One region of the Streptomyces spinoverrucosus genome, then DNA from elsewhere that is predicted to be linked to it. Evidence: predicted binding sites of a transcription regulator. Region 1 holds the regulator's gene; the other holds the start of a gene.

The links. Region 1 encodes HspR, which represses chaperone genes until heat shock. Its sites were predicted from a motif close to TTGAGNNNNNNNNNCTCAA; they were not measured.
Region 2: a site for HspR is predicted at 5,395-5,413, ahead of dnaK (molecular chaperone DnaK). Genes of this name have one in related genera too.

The regions. Positions count from the first base shown of each region.
Region 1 is NZ_JADPZX010000001.1:3,949,096-3,956,885, reverse strand. It holds gene dnaK (molecular chaperone DnaK) at 1-1,756, shown strand, start outside; gene grpE (nucleotide exchange factor GrpE) at 1,753-2,403, shown strand; gene dnaJ (molecular chaperone DnaJ) at 2,437-3,612, shown strand; gene I2W78_RS17785 (heat shock protein transcriptional repressor HspR) at 3,621-4,076, shown strand; gene I2W78_RS17780 (PA14 domain-containing protein) at 4,140-6,560, opposite strand; gene I2W78_RS17775 (sugar ABC transporter substrate-binding protein) at 6,857-7,790, shown strand, end outside.
Region 2 is NZ_JADPZX010000001.1:1,066,678-1,074,467, forward strand. It holds gene I2W78_RS04865 (class I SAM-dependent methyltransferase) at 1-335, opposite strand, end outside; gene I2W78_RS04870 (4a-hydroxytetrahydrobiopterin dehydratase) at 343-648, opposite strand; gene I2W78_RS04875 (helix-turn-helix domain-containing protein) at 843-1,661, shown strand; gene I2W78_RS04880 (helix-turn-helix domain-containing protein) at 1,727-2,593, shown strand; gene I2W78_RS04885 (SAM-dependent methyltransferase) at 2,642-3,442, shown strand; gene dnaK (molecular chaperone DnaK) at 3,483-5,348, opposite strand; gene I2W78_RS04895 (OsmC family protein) at 5,550-5,975, opposite strand; partial or broken gene I2W78_RS04900 (DUF2201 family putative metallopeptidase) at 6,049-6,240, opposite strand; gene I2W78_RS04905 (amino acid permease) at 6,354-7,754, opposite strand.

The DNA of each region.
Region 1 (7,790 bases):
CAACGCCGAGGGCGCCAGGACCACGCCGTCCGTCGTCGCCTTCGCCAAGAACGGCGAGGTGCTGGTCGGCGAGGTGGCCAAGCGTCAGGCCGTGACCAACGTCGACAGGACCATCCGGTCGGTCAAGCGCCACATGGGCACCGACTGGAAGATCGAGCTCGACGGCAAGCCCTTCAACCCGCAGCAGATCAGCGCCTTCGTGCTGCAGAAGCTGAAGCGGGACGCCGAGGCCTACCTGGGCGAGAAGGTCACCGACGCGGTCATCACGGTCCCGGCGTACTTCAACGACGCCGAGCGTCAGGCCACCAAGGAGGCCGGCGAGATCGCCGGTCTGAACGTGCTCCGCATCGTCAACGAGCCGACCGCCGCCGCCCTGGCGTACGGCCTCGACAAGGACGACCAGACCATCCTGGTCTTCGACCTCGGTGGCGGTACGTTCGACGTCTCGCTGCTGGAGATCGGCGACGGCGTCGTCGAGGTGAAGGCCACCAACGGTGACAACCACCTCGGTGGTGACGACTGGGACCAGCGCGTCGTCGACTACCTGGTCAAGCAGTTCCAGTCCGGCCACGGCGTGGACCTGAGCAAGGACAAGATGGCGCTGCAGCGCCTGCGCGAGGCCGCCGAGAAGGCGAAGATCGAGCTGTCCTCGTCCACCGAGACCTCGATCAACCTGCCGTACATCACGGCGTCCGCCGAGGGCCCCCTGCACCTCGACGAGAAGCTCACCCGCGCCCAGTTCCAGCAGCTCACCGCTGACCTGCTGGAGCGCTGCAAGACCCCGTTCTTCAACGTCATGAAGGACGCCGGCGTCTCCATCAACGAGATCGACCACGTCGTCCTCGTCGGTGGCTCCACCCGTATGCCCGCCGTCGCCGAGCTCGTCAAGGAGCTGACCGGCGGCAAGGAGGCCAACAAGGGTGTGAACCCGGACGAGGTCGTCGCCATCGGCGCCTCGCTCCAGGCCGGTGTCCTCAAGGGCGAGGTCAAGGACGTCCTGCTGCTCGACGTCACCCCGCTGTCCCTCGGTATCGAGACCAAGGGCGGCATCATGACCAAGCTGATCGAGCGCAATACCACGATCCCGACGAAGCGTTCGGAGATCTTCACCACGGCCGAGGACAACCAGCCGTCGGTGCAGATCCAGGTCTACCAGGGCGAGCGCGAGATCGCGGCCTACAACAAGAAGCTCGGCATGTTCGAGCTGACCGGTCTGCCCCCGGCGCCGCGCGGCGTCCCGCAGATCGAGGTCTCCTTCGACATCGACGCCAACGGCATCATGCACGTCACGGCGAAGGACCTCGGCACGGGCAAGGAGCAGAAGATGACCGTCACCGGCGGCTCCTCGCTGCCGAAGGACGAGGTCGACCGGATGCGCCAGGAGGCCGAGCAGTACGCGGAGGAGGACCACCGCCGCCGCGAGGCCGCCGAGACCCGCAACCAGGGCGAGCAGCTCGTCTACCAGACGGAGAAGTTCCTCAAGGACAACGAGGACAAGGTCCCCGGCGAGATCAAGACCGAGGTCGAGGCCGCGGTCGAGGAGCTCAAGGAGAAGCTCAAGGGCGAGGACACCGCCGAGATCCGCACGGCCACCGAGAAGGTCGCGGCCGTGTCCCAGAAGCTCGGCCAGGCCATGTACGCCGACGCCCAGGCGTCCCAGGCGGCCGCGGGCGGCGCCTCCGAGCAGCCCAAGGCCGACGACGACGTGGTCGACGCCGAGATCGTGGACGACGAGCGCAAGGACGGTGCCGCGTGACGGAGGAGACCCCGGGCTTCGAGGAGAAGCCCGACGTCCCCTCCGGCGCCACTCCTGACGACGCCGAGCCGCAGGCCGCCCCGGAGGAGGGGGCGGCCACGGCAGGGGACGTGAACCAGAACGCCGGCCTGGTGGCAGAGCTGGACCAGGTGCGTACGGCGCTCGGTGAGCGCACGGCGGACCTCCAGCGGCTGCAGGCCGAGTTCCAGAACTACCGCCGCCGCGTCGAGCGGGACCGCATCACGGTCAAGGAGATCGCCGTCGCGAACCTCCTGACCGAGCTGCTGCCGGTGCTCGACGACATCGGGCGGGCCCGGGAGCACGGCGAGCTGGTCGGCGGCTTCAAGTCCGTCGGCGAGTCGCTGGAGACCGTGGCGGCCAAGATGGGCCTGCAGCAGTTCGGCAAGGAGGGCGAGCCCTTCGACCCGACGATCCACGAGGCCCTGATGCACTCGTACGCGCCGGACGTCACGGAGACGACCTGCGTCGCGATCCTCCAGCCGGGGTATCGCATCGGCGAGCGCACCATCCGCCCCGCGCGGGTGGCCGTCGCCGAGCCCCAGCCGGGCGCGCAGACCGTGAAGCCCGCCGAGGAGAGCGAGACGAAGGCCGACGACAAGGAGAACGGTGGCCCGGACGAGGGCTGACGTTGAACGGATGAGGAAGGAGGGACGTCGAGGATGAGCACCAAGGACTTCATCGAGAAGGACTTCTACAAGGTCCTCGGCGTCCCCAAGGACGCCACCGAGGCCGAGATCAAGAAGGCGTACCGCAAGCTCGCCCGCGAGTACCACCCGGACGCCAACAAGGGCAACGTCAAGGCCGAGGAACGCTTCAAGGAGATCTCCGAGGCGAACGACGTCCTCGGCGACCCCAAGAAGCGCAAGGAGTACGACGAGGCCCGCGCCCTGTTCGGCAACGGCGGCTTCCGTCCGGGCCCCGGCGCCGGCGGCGGCTCGTTCAACTTCGACCTGGGCGACCTCTTCGGAGGCGGCACCCAGGGCCAGGGGGCCGGCGGCTTCGGCGGCGGACTCGGTGACGTCTTCGGGGGCCTGTTCAACCGGGGCGGCGCGACCGGCACCCGGACCCAGCCGCGGCGCGGCCAGGACATCGAGTCCGAGGTCACCCTCAGCTTCACCGAGGCGATCGAGGGCGCGACCGTCCCGCTCAGGATGTCCTCGCAGGCGCCGTGCAAGGCCTGCTCCGGCACCGGCGACGCCAACGGCACACCGCGCGTGTGCCCGACGTGCGTCGGCACCGGGCAGGTGGCGCGCGGCTCCGGCGGCGGCTTCTCCCTCACTGACCCGTGCCCGGACTGCAAGGGCCGCGGCCTGATCGCGGAGAACCCCTGCGAGGTCTGCAAGGGCAGCGGACGCGCCAAATCGTCCCGCACCATGCAGGTGCGCATCCCGGCCGGGGTGTCGGACGGGCAGCGCATCCGCCTGCGCGGCAAGGGCGCGCCCGGTGAGCGGGGCGGCCCGGCGGGCGACCTGTACGTGGTCGTGCACGTCAAGGAGCACCCGGTCTTCGGCCGCAAGGGCGACAACCTCACCGTCACCGTCCCGGTGACGTTCACCGAGGCGGCCCTCGGCGGCGAGGTCAAGGTGCCGACCCTCGGTGGTCCCTCGGTCACGCTGAAGCTGCCGCCGGGCACGCCGAACGGCCGTACGATGCGAGCGCGGGGCAAGGGCGCGGTCCGCAAGGACGGCACCCGCGGCGATCTGCTGGTCACCGTCGAGGTGAGTGTCCCGAAGGACCTGACGGGGAAGGCTCGTGACGCGCTGGAGGCGTATCGCGAGGCGACCGCGGGCGAGGATCCGCGGGCGGAGCTGTTCCAGGCCGCGAAGGGAGCATGAGTCAAGCCATGGACACCAACGGCCGTCGACGCAACCCGTATGAACTGACCGAGGAGACCCCGGTCTACGTCATCTCGGTGGCGGCCCAGCTGTCCGGCCTGCACCCGCAGACACTGCGCCAGTACGACCGCCTGGGCCTGGTGTCTCCGGACCGCACGGCCGGCCGCGGCCGCCGCTACTCGGCCCGTGACATCGAGCTGCTCCGCCAGGTGCAGCAGCTGTCGCAGGACGAGGGCATCAACCTGGCCGGCATCAAACGCATCATCGAACTGGAGAACCAGGTCGCGGCCCTGCAGTCCCGCGTCGCGGAGCTCCAGGCCGCGCTGGACGGCGCGGCGGCGGCGATGCAGCAGCGCGAGGCCGCCGTGCACGCCTCCTACCGACGCGACCTGGTGCCGTACCAGGAGGTGCAGCAGACGAGCGCGCTGGTGGTGTGGCGGCCGAAGAAGGCAAAGGACTCCTAGTCAGGCGCACATGTGAAGGGGCCCGGAGGTTCACCCGAACCTCCGGGCCCCTGCCATGTCGGGTCAGAGCCAGCTCTCCCAGATGCCGTACGCCCGCTCCCACATGACCTTCTCGTTGCCGGCGGGGCCGTCGCTGTACACGGCCCGGTAGTAGTACAGGCCGAGCACGTCGTCGTGCACCGTGTTGTCCATGTAGGACTCCGGGGCGTCGACCTTGCCCGTGGCGAGTGTGGTCCACGAGGCGGTGGCCGGGTCCCACCGCTCGTAGCGGTAGTCGGTCCAGTTCTCGCACGGCGGGTCGAAGAGGATGTCGCCGCAGCGGACGGAGAGCTCCGGGTACTGGTCCGTGTGCACCTCGGTGCCGGTCCAGCCCGGCGGGCGGGTGTCGGGGAGGGCGACCGAGATCTCGGCCGTATGGAAGAACTCGGGCCCCTCGTGCGAGTACTCGCGGTCGGTGGCGGCCACCCGGTAGACGTGCTCGCGTCCGTCCGGCAGCGTCGGGCAGAGGATCTCGGTCCCGGCCGGCGAGTCGCTCGTCACGCAGTTCTTCTTCCACACCGTCTCGCCCGTGTCCGGGTCGGTGGTGCCCTGCCAGACGTAGTAGCCCATGACGTCGTCGTCGGCCGGGGGGTTCCAGGTGAGGCGGACGCCCATCGGAACGACCTCGGCCGCCAGGTCGGTGACCGGGGCGGGGCGCCGGGTGTCGTCGGTGGTGGCGGTGACCGGCTCGCTCGGCCGGGAGCGGTGCCCGTAGCGGTCGACCACGACGATCCGGTACTCGTACGTGGTCTCGGAGGCACCGGTGCCTTCCAGACAGTGCGAGTGGATGACCTCGGTGGCCCCCGCGTAGGAGGGGTCGTGCGCGTCCGCCGAGCCGTACGTGTAGCTGTTGGGCGGTTCCGGCGGACCCTCGCCGGTGATCGGCGGGGAGCACTGCTCCACGGTCGTGCTCTGCCCGGTCACGGGGTCCGTACGGACGATCTGATACGTCGGCAGGTGCCGCTCGTCGGCGGCCCAGGGGTCGGCGCTGCGCCAGGCCAGGTCCACGCCCTTCTGCCACACCAAACGGGTGTAGAGCCGGTACGGGGCGATCGCCTCGGGCCGGTCCGCCATCCTCAGCGTCACCTCGGCGGGCCCGGAGGCGTTGCCCTTGGCGTCCGTCGCGCGGACCGCGTACCGGTACTCGTCCGCCAGGGCCACCTTCTGCCGCGGCACGACATCGGTCGCGGTGGTGGTGGCGGTGTCGAGGGCGTTCACATAGGCGCCGGTGGCCGGGTCGTACTGAAGCACCTCGTACGTCGCCGCGTCCGCGACCGGCGTCCACACCAGGTGCGGTACGCCCGCCTCGTACGCGATGCGAAGGTTCGCGGGGGCCTTCGGCGGAACCGTGTCCCAGAGGGTGAGCGTCGTGGCGGCGGAGTACGCGGACCAGTTGCCGGCCGCGTCCCGGGCCCGACCGCGGTACGTGACCTTGCTGCCGTCGGCCGGCTGCCCGGCGTCGCAGACGAAGCCCTTCGGGCCCTCGTGGACGGTGATCCACGCACCGGTGGCGGCGTCCTTGCGCTGCGCCTGGTACCAGGCGATGTCGGCCTGGTTCGCGGCCGTCGTGACGAGCTCCGGGCCCGCCAGCTTGTCGTCGACCGCGCAGACGTCCTGCTCGACGAACGGCGCGGCGGGCGGCGTCCTGTCGACGGTGGTGACGGACCGTTCGGCGCTGCCGCTCGACTCGTTGCCCGCCTTGTCGTGGGCGCGCACCTGGTAGGCGAAGGCCTGCCCGGTGGCGGGCGGGGCGTCGGTGTACGAGGTGGCCGTGGTACCGGCCAGCCGCGTCCAGCTGCCCCCGGTCTTCAGCCGGCGGTAGACGCGGTAACCGGCGAGGTCCATCTCCTTGTTCCGCGCCCAGGTGACCTTGGCCTTGCGGGTCGTGGTGTCGTACGAGACGGCCGCGCCGGTCGGCGTCAGCGGCCTGACCTTGTCGACGCTCGGTGATGTCCGGGGCGTGTAGGCGAACTTCACGTTCGCGGCGCCCGTCCAGTTGACGTAGTCGACGCGCAGGCTGTGTGAGCCCTTGGAGATGGTGAGGTTGACCGTCTTCGTGACGGTCCTCGACACGTTCTTCCACAGGTTCACCTTGAGCTCGCCGTCGAGATACACCCGTATCCCGTCCTGGGCGGACGCCGTGAAGGTGAACGGGCCGCCGGAGCCGAAGTCCCGGGTGACCGACCAGCGGACTGCGAACCCGTCCTTCGGCAGGCCCGAAGCGGGCGCCTTGGTACCCCAGTTCTCGCTGACCACGCTGTCGCAGTCGGTCCGCTTCGGGGTGCCGGAGAACTTGGTGTTCGCCCAGAACTGCCGTTTGAGGACAGGGGAGGTGCAGGATGCCGCGGCGGAGGCGGGGGCCGCGACGCCGGTGAGCAGGCCGCCCGCCGTGGCGAGCACGACGGCCGTGGCGGCTGCCGCCGTCGTGCGTCTGGCTGGGTTCATTCGGTCCTCTGTCGGAATCGGAACGAGCGCGCAGCACGCTCGTGATCACGACTCGTGGCGAAAGGGATTGGTTGTGCGGCCCCGCGTGTGCGACCCAACTCCCCGTCCGTGGAAGGCTTGTAAGGGCTCTCGGGAGGGTGTTTCGCCCCGTGTTCACGACCTAAGCGGAACGTGATGTTGCCATCTCGTTAAGTAGTTTCCCTTGACGCTGAGGGGCGCCGACGCGTTGGCTTTTCAGTCATCCGGGCCGCAGCGTCGCGGCCACCTGACGGAAAGCAGCAGAAGTGGGCTCCTCCATGCGTCGTCGTATCGCCATATCCGTGGTCGCCTCGTCGTTGACCTTGTCGCTGGCAGGCTGTGGCGTGCTGGAGGCGACGGGCGACAGCAGCGACGCGAGCCCCACCAAGGGCAACGACATCACCGTCGGCCTGCTGCTTCCGGAGACGGCGAACACGCGGTACGAGAAGTTCGACTACCCGATCATCAAGGAGCGGGTGGCCTCGCTCACCAAGAACCAGGGCAAGGTCGAGTACGCCAACGCCGACGCGGATGCCAACAAGCAGGCCAGTCAGTTGCAGCAGATGATCGACGAGCAGGTCGACGTCATCCTGCTGGACGCCGTCGACGCGCACGCCATCGCCGGCGGGGTGAAGAAGGCCAAGGACGCGGGCATCCCGGTCATCGCCTACGACCGGCTCGCCGAGGGCCCCATCGACGCGTACATCTCCTTCGACAACGAACTCGTCGGCGAGGTGCAGGGCCGCTCCCTCCTGGAGGCGCTGGGCGGCGACATCGACAGCTCCGACAAGATCGTCATGATGAACGGCTCGCCCACCGACCCGAACGCCAAGCAGTTCAAGCAGGGCGCGCTGTCCGAGCTGAACGGCAAGGTGACGATCGCCCAGTCCTTCGACACCAAGGACTGGAAGCCGGAGAACGCCGAGGCCAACATGGCCCAGGCGATCCAGGCGATCGGCAAGGACAACATCGCCGCCGTCTACTCCGCCAACGACGGCATGGCCGGCGGCGTCGTCAAGGCCCTGGAGGCGGCCGGCGTGACCAAGCTGCCGCCGATCACCGGGCAGGACGCCGAACTCGCGGCGGTGCAGCGGATCGTCGCCGGTGAGCAGTACATGAGCGTCTACAAGTCCTACCCGCAGGAGGCCGAGGCCGCCGCCGAGATGGCCGTGGCCAAGGTGCAGGGCAAGGACATCCAGTTCGACGCCCTCG
Region 2 (7,790 bases), 2.9 Mb from region 1:
CGTCGCAGCAGGTGCAGCAGCCACACGCTGGTGACGGCGTCGAACTCCCCGTCCCGGAAGGGCAGTCGGTGGCAGTCGGCGAGGACGACGGCGCCGGGCAGGCGGGCGGCGGCATGGCGTGCCATGGCGTACGTCAGGTCGGCGCCCGTCACCCGCGTCCCGGGCCGGGCCGCCGCGAGCCGCCGGGTCACGATGCCGGTGCCGCAGGCCACGTCGAGCAGCTTGCGCGTCTGCCGCGGTACGAGGCTCAGCACGCCCTCCGCGGCGGCGGCCGCCCTGGGCTCGCCGCCCCGGGAGGCGTCGTACCGCTCGGCCTCGTCGGTGTAGTCCAGCACCGTGCGCTCAGCCGGCGCCGTGCGCGGGGGCGAGGGCCTCCACCCGCTCGGCGAGCTTGAAGTCCATCCGCGTCACCTTGCCGCCGGCGCTGTGCGTGCTGACGGTGAGGGTGACGGTGTTGTAGCCGAGGGTGAGGTCGGAGTGGTGGTTGAGCTCCTCCTGGACCTGGGCGATGTGCACGACCAGGGCCGTCGCCGCCAGGTGCGAGCCGAGTCGGTAGGAGCGGGTGAGCCGGTCGCCGTCGAGCGACCAGCCGGGCAGCTCCGCCAGCCGGTCCTCGATCTCCTTCTGCGACAGCGGTTCGACGGGCATGAGGTCGCTCCCTTCGTGGATGTCGCGTACCCGTTCAGCGTGCCACAGGCGGGCGGCTGCGGCCCTGGTCAGGACGGTGCCGATGATCGGGAACGGTCAGGAACGCGCACATTCGGCCGCGAGATCGTCAGCGAGCGCAGCCGGCGCGTGAACCCCGTCTCGTTCATCGGCCCTCCTCGACTACGGTCGTAGGCATGACCACGCTCCCGTCCGCGCACGGCACCCCCGCCGACCAGGGCGTCGGCCCGCTGCTACGGGCCTGGCGGGAGCGGCGGCGGATCAGTCAGCTGGAGCTGGCGTCGCGGGCGGGCTCCTCGGCGCGGCACATCAGCTTCGTCGAGACGGGCCGCTCCCGCCCCAGCGAGGAGATGGTGCTGAAACTGGCCGAGCACCTGGACATCCCCGTGCGGGAGCACAACGCGCTGCTGCTGGCGGCCGGTTACGCCCCGCGCTACCCGCGGACGCCCCTGGACGACCCGGCGCTGGACGCCCTGCGCGAGGGCATGGAACGGCTGATCCGCGGCTACGAGCCGTACCCGGCGCTGGTGCTGGACGCGACGTACAACGTGCTGGCCGCCAACCGGGGCGTCACCATGCTGCTGGAGGGCCTCCCGGAGTCCCTGCTCGGTCAGCCGCCGAACGTCATGCGGCTGACCCTGCACCCGGAGGGCCTGGCGCCGCGCATCCGTAACTTCCGTGACTGGCGGGCGCATCTGCTCGCCCAGATGGAGCGGCAGATCGCGCTCCACCGCTCGGCGGCGCTGCGGGAGTTGTACGAGGAGGTGGCCGCGTATCCGGTGCCCGAGTCGGCGACCGGTGACGAACCGGCCGAGCGCGTCCCCTACTTCGCGCTGCCGATGCGGATCGAGCACGAGGGCCGGACCCTGTCGTTCGTCTCGTCGATCTCCACGTTCAACACCCCCATGGACGTGACCGTCGCCGAACTGGCCATCGAGACACTGCTTCCGGCCGACCCGGCGACGGTCAAGTACCTTCACTCGCTGCTGCCCTGACAAGCGGAACGTGACACACTGCTCGCATGCTTTCGGCTGCTTTCGGCGCGTAGGGGAGGCGTGGCGTGAGTGAGCGGCGGGCCGCGCCCACCGTGGGCCAGGTGGTTCTCGGAAAGCGTCTGCAGGAGCTGCGCGAGGCAGCCGGTCTGGGGCGCGAGGAGGCCGCCCGCGTCCTGCGGGTGGCCCCGGCGACCGTACGGCGGATGGAGACGGCCGAGGTCGCGCTCAGGATCCCGTACCTGCAGATCCTGCTGCCCGCCTACGGCGTCCCCGAGGACGAGGTGACGGCGTTCGTCGCGCTGGCCGAGGAGGCGAACCAGCCGGGCTGGTGGCAGCGGTTCAGCGATGTGCTGCCGGACTGGTTCAGCCTGTTCGTCAGCCTGGAGGGCGCCGCCCGGCTGATCCGCTCCTACGAGCCGCACTTCGTGCCCGGACTGCTCCAGACGGAGGACTACGCCCGTGCCGTGCTGGAGGCCGGGACGATCGGGCAGTCCGGCGGTGCGGAGATGATCGAACGGCATGTCTCCCTGCGCATGGCCCGGCAGGAGCTGCTGCGCCGGCCCGACCCGCCGCACCTGTGGGTGATCATGGACGAGACGGTCCTGCGCCGCCCGGTGAGCACACGCCGTGAGGTCATGGGCGCCCAGCTGGACCGGCTGCTGGAGGCCGCCGAGAGCGACCGGGTCACGCTCCAGGTCGCCGAGTTCGCCCGGGGCCCGCATCCGGGGACGTACGCGCCCTTCTCCCTGTTCCGCTTCGCCGAGGCTGAGCTGCCGGACATGGTCTTCACCGAGTACCTGACCGGCGCCCTGTATCTCGACTCCCGCAGCGAGGTCTCCGCGCACCTGGAGGTGCTGGACCACATGACCGCGCACGCCGCGTCGGCCCAGCGCTCCAAGAAAATCCTCCAGGAGTACCGCGGGGGCGTGTGACCCACGCCCTTGAGCCATCCCCGACACACGACGAGGAGACCGCACCGCATGACCGGATCCGACGCCGAGTCCACCCGGATCGACACCAGCCGACCGCATCCGGCCCGGGTCTACGACTGGTGGCTGGGCGGCAAGGACAACTACCCGGTGGACGAGGAACTGGCCCGCAGGATCCTCGCCGTGGACCCGACGGTGCTGCGCGGGGCGCGCGCCAACCGCCGGTTCATGCACCGGGCGGTGCGCACGGTCGCCCGGGCCGGGATCCGCCAGTTCCTGGACATCGGCACCGGTATCCCCACCGAGCCCAACCTGCACCAGGTGGCGCAGGGCATCGCGCCGGAGTCCCGGGTGGTGTACGCGGACAACGACCCGATCGTCCTCCGGCACGCGCAGGCCCTGCTGCACGGCTCAGCCGAGGGTGCCACCGCCTACGCGCACGCCGACGTACGCGACCTCGACACCCTGCTGCGGCGGGCGGGCGAGACGCTGGACTTCGACCGGCCGGTCGCGCTGTCGCTGGTCGCGCTCACCCACTACCTCGACGACGAGGTGTACGGGCTGCTGAAGCAGTACGTCGACGCGCTCGCCCCGGGCAGCCACCTGATCGTCTCCCAGGTCACTGCCGACCTCAGCCCCGAGGCCGTCGAGAAGGCCGCGGACAATTTCCGGCGCACCGGCACGCCGTTCTTCCCGCGCTCCCTCGCCGAGTTCTTCCGCTTCTTCGACGGGCTGGAGCTGCTCGGCCCCGGCGTCATCCCCGTCCACGGCTGGCGGCCGGAGCCGGAGGATGTCGCCGCGCAGGCGGAGGGAGTCGTGCCGGTGTACGCGGGCGTGGCCCGCAAGCCCTGACCGGCTGGCGGGCACGCGGGCCTGACGGGCGGGCGGGGCCCTACGCCGCTCCGCCCTTGGTGTCCTTCTCGTCGTCGACGATCTCCGCGTCTACGACGCCCTCCTCGTCCTGCGGTGCGGTGCGCTCCCCGGTGGTGCCCTCCGTGGGGGTCTGCTGGGCCTGGGCGTACATGGCCTGGCCCATCTTCTGGCTGACGGTGGCGAGTTTCTCGACGCCGGTGCGCAGTTCGCTGGTCTCGGCGTTGCGTTCCAGCGACTGCTTCAGGTCCGTGACCGCCGACTCCACCTCCGACTTGGTGTCGGCCGGCACCTTGTCCTCGTTCTCGCGGAGGAACTTCTCCGTCTGGTAGACGAGTTGTTCGGCCTGGTTGCGGGTCTCGGCGGCCTCGCGGCGATTGCGGTCCTCCTCGGCGTACTGCTCGGCCTCCCGCATCATGCGGTCGATGTCGTCCTTGGGGAGGGCCGAGCCGCCGGTCACGGTCATCTTCTGTTCGCGGCCCGTGGCCAGGTCCTTCGCGGAGACGTGCATGATCCCGTTGGCGTCGATGTCGAACGCGACCTCGATCTGCGGGACGCCGCGTGGGGCCGGCGGCAGCCCGGTGAGGTCGAAGACGCCGAGCTTCTTGTTGTACGCGGCGATCTCACGTTCGCCCTGGTAGACCTGGATGCCGACCGAGGGCTGGTTGTCGGCGGCCGTGGTGAAGATCTCCGAACGCCGGGTGGGGATGGTCGTGTTGCGTTCGATGAGCTTGGTCATGATGCCGCCCTTGGTCTCGATGCCCAGGGACAGCGGGGTGACGTCGAGGAGCAGCACGTCCTTGACGTCGCCGCGGATGACACCGGCCTGGAGGGTCGCGCCGACGGCCACCACCTCGTCCGGGTTGACGCCCTTGTGCGGGTCCTTGCCGGTGAGTTCCTTGACCAGGTCGGTGACGGCGGGCATCCGGGTGGAGCCGCCGACGAGGATGACGTGGTCGACCGCCGAGAGCTTGATGTTCGCGTCCTTGACCGCCTGGTGGAAGGGGGTCTTGCAGCGGTCGAGGAGGTCGGAGGTGAGCTCCTGGAACTGGGCGCGGGTGAGCTTCTCGTCGAGGTGCAGGGGGCCCTCGGCGGAGGCGGTGATGTAGGGCAGGTTGATCGTCGTCTCGGTGGAGCTGGACAGCTCGATCTTGGCCTTCTCGGCGCCCTCGCGGAGCCGCTGGAGCGCCATCTTGTCGTTGCCGAGGTCGATGCCGTACTGCCCCTTGAACTTCTTGACGAGGTGCTCGACGATCCGCTGGTCCCAGTCGTCGCCGCCGAGGTGGGTGTCGCCGTTGGTGGCCTTGACCTCGATCACGCCGTCGCCGATTTCGAGGAGCGAGACGTCGAAGGTGCCGCCGCCGAGGTCGAAGACGAGGACGGTCTGCTCCTCGCCCCGGTCGAGGCCGTAGGCGAGGGCTGCGGCCGTGGGCTCGTTGATGATCCGCAGCACCTTCAGGCCGGCGATCTCCCCGGCCTCCTTCGTCGCCTGCCGCTGGGCGTCGTCGAAGTAGGCGGGCACGGTGATCACCGCGTCCGTGACGTCCTCGCCGAGATACGCCTCTGCGTCCCGCTTCAGCTTCTGCAACACCCGTGCCGACAGCTCCTGGGCCCGGTAGCGGGTGCCGTCCACGGAGCCCTGCTCGGGGAACCGCCAGTTCGCGTCGCCCATGTGCCGCTTCACGGAGCGCGCTGTGCGCTCGACGTTCGTCACGGCCTGCCGCTTGGCGACCTCTCCGACGAGTACCTCGCCGTTCTTGGCGAAGGCCACGACCGACGGTGTGGTCCTGGCCCCCTCCGCGTTGGCGACAACCGTGGGTTCGCCGCCTTCCAGAACGGCCACCACCGAGTTCGTGGTCCCGAGATCGATACCGACCGCGCGTGCCATCGCTGTCCCCTTCCGCCAGGGAGCCTCTTGAAGTCCAGCACAAAACTTGAGTGGGCTCTTGTCAATGGGGCCGTGTGGTCATACGGGTACATACCCGGGCAGGGCCCGGTCAGTCGGCTCTGGGCTCGCCGGCGGGCACGCCACGGCGCACAACGTTCAGGCCGCCCCCGGAGGGACGGCCTGTGTCAGGTTCCGCTCGGATCAGGTGAGCTTCGCCGACAGGGTGATCGGGACGGCCTTCAGTGCCTGGCTGACCGGGCAGTTGGCCTTGGCGCCCTCGGCGGCGGCGACGAACGCGTCGTTGTCCAGGCCGGGGACCGTGCCCTCGACGGTGATGTGGATGCCGGTGATGCCCTCACCGGGCTGGAAGGTCACGTCGGCCGAGGTGACGAGCTTGGTGGGCGGGTTGCCGGCACCGGTCAGACCGTGCGACAGCGCCATGGAGAAGCAGCTGGAGTGGGCGGCGGCGATCAGCTCCTCGGGGCTGGTCTTGCCGTTCGCCTGCTCGGCGCGCGACGGCCACGACACCGGCTGCTGGCCGATGCCGGAGGAGTCGAAGGTGACGACGCCGTTGCCCTCGAGCAGGTTGCCTTCCCAGACGGTGTGTGCGGAGCGCGTGGTTGCCACGGTTGTTCCTTTCGCATGCTCTCGATGCGACCCCGTTTCCGGGCTCTCGGCCCCTATCCGATCACATTCCGGCTCACCGCACGCGGAACACCGGTCCACGCGCGGTGAACGGCAGTCGGGCACCTTGGGGAATCAGGTAGGCGTGCTCACGCCGTACCCGCAGCACATCGCACCAGCCGTCGGTGATCACCAGCACCGGCGCGCCCGGCGGGAAGTCCTCCGCCCGGTGCAGCAGGTCGATCCCGGGCTGCAGCACGATGGAGCCCTCGGGGAGTGCGTAGGCGCCGATCCGGCGGGTCCAGGAACAGGCAGTACGGCTCGTCACGGACGATCGCCTCCCGGTGCAGCTTTTGTTCTTCGTCAGCGGGTGCGTGGGGGTTACTCGCGCAGTTCCCCGCGCCCCTTGAGGCCTGCTGTCATCACGGCGTAGACCAGTACCCCTGCGAACAGGAACAGGACTCCCTGGTACACCGCCGCGTAGCCTGCTCCCGCTACCAGCCACATCGAGAAGGCGGCTGCCACTGAGGCGACCAGCGCGTCCCGGACCAGGCGTCCGCGGTCGACCAGTTCCCGTCGGCCCGCGACGAGGTGGAACAACTGGGCAGCCGTCGCCAGCAGATACGGGACCGTCGCCGTGAACGTCGTGACCAGGACCAGGACCTCGAAGACCTTCGCCGAGCCGAACGTGTAGTTGTAGACGGTCAGCAGGGAGGCGAGGACGACCGTCACGCCGACGCCGAAGGTGGGCACGCCGCGCTTCTTGCGGGCGAACGCCGCCGGGAACAGGCCGTCCTTCGCGGCCGCGTGCGGGGTCTGGGCGCTGAGCAGCGTCCAGCCGTTGAGGCAGCCGGTCATGGAGACCAGCGCGGCGAGCGCGACCGCCCAGCCGCCCCAGCCGCCGCCGAACATGGCGTTCACGGCGTCGGAGAAGGGCGCGGTGGAGTTCACCAGCTCGTCGTGCGCGACCGTGCCGAAGACCGCGAGCGTGCCCAGCAGGTAGACCAGCGCGGCGCCCGCGGTGCCGATGACGGTGGCCCGTGCGACGTTGCGGCGCGGGTTCTCGACCTCCCCGGCGCTGACGGCCGCGGACTCGACGCCGAGGTAGGAGAAGAGCAGGATCGCGGCGGAGGCCGAGACCGCGCCGATCGCGCTGCCGTCGCCGGTGTGGAACGGGCCGAGGTTGTCGGCGTCGAAGAAGAACAGCCCGCCGACCGCGACGAGCAGCAGCGGCGCGAACTTCAGCACGGTCGAGACCAGCTGGACGGCACCGACGTAGCGGGTGCCCGCGAAGTTGGCGAGGGCCGGCAGCCACTGGATGACCAGCGCGGCGAGACAGGCGGTCCAGCGGTGGTCGTTCACCGGGATCAGGACGTCGAGGTAGCCGACGGCGGCGACGGCGAGCGCCGCGTTGGACACCCAGGTGGTGATCCAGTAGGCCCAGGCGGCGAGGAACCCGGCGAAGTCGCCGAAGGCGGCGCGGGCGTAGACGTAGGGCCCGCCGGTGCGCGGGTCGCGCTCGGCGAGCCGCCCGAAGACCAGGGCGAGGGCGATGGCACCGACGGTCAGCACGCCGAAGGCGACCAGGCTGACGGTGCCGTAGGGGGCGACGGAGGCCGGGAGCAGGAAGATGCCGCCGCCGATGATGTTGCCCATGACCAGCGCGGTGGCGACGGGCAGCCCGAAGCGGCGGGCGTGCTTGCCGTTGCTCCCCGGGTCGGGGGCGGCGGGGGTCTCCTGCGGGGCCGGAGCCGACTGGGGGACGGTTCCGGTGACGTGCATGGGGTGGTGCGCCTCTCGTCGAACTGATGCCCGGGA